2 regions of the Thiothrix subterranea genome follow, and region 1 is predicted to be linked to the other one. Evidence: predicted binding sites of a transcription regulator. Region 1 holds the regulator's gene; the other holds the start of a gene.

Evidence for each region. Region 1 encodes FNR, which switches genes on or off when oxygen is low (the NO sensors DNR and NnrR bind a similar motif). Its sites were predicted from a motif close to TTGATNTANATCAA; they were not measured.
Region 2: a site for FNR is predicted at 1,476-1,489, ahead of HMY34_RS03145 (cytochrome-c peroxidase). Genes of this name have one in related genera too.

The regions. Positions count from the first base shown of each region.
Region 1 is NZ_CP053482.1:3,100,918-3,103,413, reverse strand. It holds gene pssA (CDP-diacylglycerol--serine O-phosphatidyltransferase) at 70-852, opposite strand; gene fnr (fumarate/nitrate reduction transcriptional regulator Fnr) at 1,096-1,848, shown strand; gene hemN (oxygen-independent coproporphyrinogen III oxidase) at 1,877-2,496, opposite strand, start outside.
Region 2 is NZ_CP053482.1:666,090-668,585, reverse strand. It holds gene HMY34_RS03150 (hypothetical protein) at 1-1,345, shown strand, start outside; gene HMY34_RS03145 (cytochrome-c peroxidase) at 1,556-2,496, shown strand, end outside.

The DNA.
Region 1 (2,496 bases):
AGTATCAATCTGAAAGTGGAGGTAATAATAGCGCGTGTTGCCGCGCTGGGCGTAAGAATTTACGCCGCTTTAAGCATCAACGCCTTTTTTACGCCGCTGAAACTTCCGCCAGCGCCGCCACACCCAAAACAGCGGCCCTGACAACGCATACAATAAAAACACCCCAAACAACACTTTAGGCGGATCAATCGTCGTCAATGCAAACACCAGCACCACCGCCAACACCACCACGAATGGCACACGATTACGCAGGTCAAAATCTTTGAAACTGTAAAAACTGATATTGCTCACCATCAGCAGCCCCACCGCTAAAGTCAATATCAAAGCCGGAATTTGCACATTACGCCCCATCACATCGAGGTCATGGAACACCCAAACCATGCCCACCATCACCGCAGCCGCAGCCGGGCTTGGCAAGCCCACAAAGAAACGCTTGTCGACTTTACCGATTTGCGTATTAAACCGCGCCAACCGCAATGCCGCACACGCCACGTAAACAAATGCGGCTAACCAACCGGCTTTGCCCCATGCAGCACCTGAGGTTTGCAAATGCACCAACGCCCATTGATACATCACCAAACCCGGCGCTACCCCGAAGGAAATCAGATCCGCCAGACTGTCGTATTGCGCCCCAAATTCCGTCTGGGTATTGGTCATACGCGCCACGCGCCCATCCAACCCATCCAAAATCATGGCGATGAATACCGCGATGGCGGCAGCTTCAAATTTACCCTGCATGGCGGCGACAACCGCGTAAAAACCACCGAACATTGCGCCGGTGGTTAACAAATTGGGCAGTAAATAAATACCCCTGCTGGGTGGTGCTTTAGCGTTTGGTTGTTGCTCTTCCACTGAATATTTCCGTTTAGCTACTTATAGATGCATAGTAGCCAGCATTGTGCCACAGTGGAATGCGTTTCTGTTACCACAACCTTCCAGTACACTAATGCGAATAAACGTGTACAATCCCAAGTCTAGGCGAACACGCTTGCATTGTTTTGATTTGCATCAAAAAATATGAATTTAGATGGCAGGAGAGGCCATCTCACCAAAACCAACCAATCCTTGGAACATCATCACCGCTTTGGATGACGCATGAAGACAGTTGCTTTACACAGTGCTAAAAAATCCGCCATTGCTTGCCATAATTGCAGTTTAAGTGAACTCTGCTTACCCCGTGGCCTGAACCGTGACGAGTTGGAGCTACTCGAAAACGCTATCAACAAAACCGTCAAAATCAAGAAAAAAGATTATTTATTTCACCGCGATGATCAGCAGCAATCCATTTATGCAGTGAAGGCCGGGGCGATCAAAACCTCGTTGTCGACCCCCGATGGCGAAGAACAGATTCTCGGTTTTTACTTACCCGGTGACTTGCTAGGCTTTGATGCCTTTGCTCGTGACCGCCACACCTGTGACGCGCAAGCCTTGGATGACACGCTGGTGTGTGAACTCAGTATGGATAATTTTCAGGAATTATGCGGCAAATTGCCCATTATGCGCGGGCAAATGATGCGCCAAATCGGTTCAGAGCTAGAACGCGAACAAATGCTTCTGCTGACGCTGGGGCAAATGCGTACCGAAGAACGCCTTGCCACCTTCCTTTCCAGTTTATCGGAACGCAATAAAGAACGTGGTTTTTCCAGCAACGAATTTAACTTACCGATGGCGCGTCACGACCTTGCCAACTACCTTGGCATGGCGGTGGAAACCCTGAGTCGCATGTTCTCGCGCTTGCAGGAAGAAAATATCATCGCCGTGCAACACCGCTTGGTCAAAATTGCCGACATGAACCGGCTCAAACAACTTGCGCACCATACCTGCCGACCCGCAGGCGATGTACTGTAACGCCGGTTGACTAACGCGGGCAGCGGGCTTAAATCACCCGCGAGAAACGTTGCTGCACGCTGTGTTTACGCATACTGGCATCAAACACCATGCAAATGTTGCGGATCAAAAACCGCCCGCGTGGGGTAACGTCGATGCCAGTTGTTGTCCATTGCAGCAAATTATCGCCAACCATTGGTTGCAATAATGCCAGTTCACGGCTGAAATAATCTGCAAACGTCAGGCTAAACAGCCGTTCCACTTGGTTAAAATTCAAGGTGAAGTGGCACGCCAGTTGTTGGATAATATAACGCCGCAATACATCATCATCATCCAAGGTTAGCCCTTTGATCACCGGTAAACGCCCCGCATCCAATGCCGCGTAATACTCTTCCAAGGTTTTGGCATTCTGGCTGTAGGATTCCGCGACACTGCTGATCGAACTCACCCCCATTGCCACCAAATCGCAATCGGCGTGCGTGGTATAGCCTTGGAAATTGCGGTGCAAAGTGCCTTGGCGCTGTGCGATTGCCAGCTCATCATCCGGCTTGGCGAAATGATCCATCCCAATGTATTCATAACCCGCCGCAGTCAAATGTTCAACCGCGAGTTGCATGATTTGTAACTTGGTTTCGGGTGAAGGTAAATCCGCCTCATTAATGCGCCGTT
Region 2 (2,496 bases), 1.6 Mb from region 1:
GAACCTTCCAGAGGTCGGTGTTGATTTGCCGGATATGTCGCTGAAAGTACCGGACGTTGATTTGCCGGATGTATCGCTGAAAGTACCAGACGTTGATTTGCCGGATATGTCGCTGAAAATGCCGGAAGTTGATTTGCCGGATGTATCGTTGAAAGTACCGGACGTTGATTTGCCGGATGTTTCCTTGGATGTGCCGTCATTTGATATTGACTTGCCAACGGTTGATGTGAAAGCGCCGCGCATGGATTGGAGCGGCATTGATCCACACAAGCCGATTCTGAATCCGCCAGATATGGACATGAGCCTTCCAGAGATTGATGTTGATTTGCCGGATGTGTCGTTGAAAGTACCGGACGTTGATTTGCCGGATGTATCGCTGAAAGTACCAGACGTTGATTTGCCGGATATGTCGCTGAAAATGCCGGAAGTTGATTTGCCGGATGTATCGTTGAAAGTACCGGAAGTTGATTTGCCGGAGGTGTCCTTGGATGTGCCGTCGTTTGATATTGACTTGCCAACGATTGATGTGAAAGCGCCGCGCATGTATTGGAGCGGCATTGATCCACACAAGCCGATTCTGAATCCGCCAGATATGAACATGAGCCTTCCAGAGGTCGGTGTTGATTTGCCGGATATGTCGCTGAAAGTACCGGACGTTGATTTGCCGGATGTATCGCTGAAAGTATCAGACGTTGATTTGCCGGATGTATCGCTGAAAGTACCGGACGTTGATTTGCCGGATGTGTCCTTGGATGTGCCGTCGTTTGAGGTTGACTTGCCAACGGTTGATGTGAAAGTGCCGCGCATGGATTTGAGCGGCATTGACCCACACAAGCCGATTCTGAATCCGCCGGATATGGACATGAGCCTTCCAGAGATTGATGTTGATTTGCCGGATGTATCGCTGCAAACGCCAGATGTCGGAGCGGATGGTACGGGTAGTGATTTTCTGAATGCTGCGAAAGTGGCTGTTCTTGCTGCGGGAGCAGGGTTAACCGCCAAAGTTGCTCTCGACACTTCCTCTGATTGGCTTTCGTTGCTGGTACAGCAAACCAAAGCCGCTTACCGTGGGCGCAATCCGCGTGCGGTTAGCCGCTTATGGGGCAGTGATAGCCACTATGACTGTTCTACACTCGATGACTACGAATCCATCAGTTTGCAACCCGCGACGTATGACAAACTCGGTTCAAGTCATTGCGGTGTGCCAAGGGCGGGCTTTGTCGCGGTGGGCGGTGATGTTGGCAATATCGAGCAAGGTGGTGGCATCCTGTTCCATTATTGCAATATCGTGGTATGCCGTGGTGCTGATGATACCCATCATTTTATCCGTGTCGTGACTGACTAAAGCGCGTTAATGTCTCAATCGTCTTGGTTAAATCTCCCGCTATTGCGGGAGATTGTCGTTATTCGCGTGGCACTGTTCTAAAAAACCGATTATGACGACCTAAAAACCCTATGATGTTGCGGGGAATTCCTTGACCTGTATCAAGTAGCAGAACCAGCATGAGGCTAACATGACCCCTACAAGATTTACTCATAAAGGTAGGAGATACTCATGAAAGCACAAGCCTTAATCATTTCATTGCTGGCACTTAGCGTTGCAAGCGCTGTGTGGGCAGAAAAAGCCGAAAAAACCGAGCCAGCGAAAGCGGTTGAAGCCAGCGTTGTTAAAGACGAACCGATCAAGCCCATTCCCACTTATGTGCCAAAAGAAGCCGTCGTGGAACTGGGCAAAAAATTGTATTTTGACCCGCGTTTGTCCAAATCCGGTTTTATTTCCTGCAACTCTTGCCACAATTTGAGCATGGGTGGGACTGACAATCTCCCCACTTCCATCGGCGACCATTGGCAACAAGGCCCGATCAACTCACCGACTGTGCTGAATTCCAGCATGAACGTCGCGCAATTCTGGGACGGTCGCGCTAAAGACTTGAAAGCTCAAGCCGGAGGCCCGATTGCTAACCCCGGCGAAATGGCGTTTACTCACGAATTAGCCATTGGTGTGCTGGACTCCATTCCTGCGTATAAGGAAGAGTTCAAAATGGCGTTTGGTAAAGATGCTATCGACATCGACATGGTGACAGATGCGATCGCCGCGTTTGAGGAAACTTTGGTGACACCCGATTCCAAATTTGACCGTTGGTTGAAGGGCGATGAAACCGCGATGAATGACAAAGAAATCAACGGTTACAAGTTATTCAAGGACAGTGGTTGCGTGGCTTGTCATAATGGCCCAGCAGTCGGTGGTTCAAGCTTCCAGAAAATGGGCGCGGTTGAACCGTATAAAACCGACAACCCTGCCGAAGGTTTAGCGGCTGTTACTGGCAAAGATGCTGACCGTTTCAAATTCAAAGTGCCTACCTTGCGCAACGTTGAATTAACGTACCCGTATTTCCATGATGGTGCTGCCAAGACTTTGGAAGACGCGGTTAATATCATGGGACAAATTCAGTTAGGTAAGAAATACACTGAGGCTGAAACCGCTGACATTGTAGC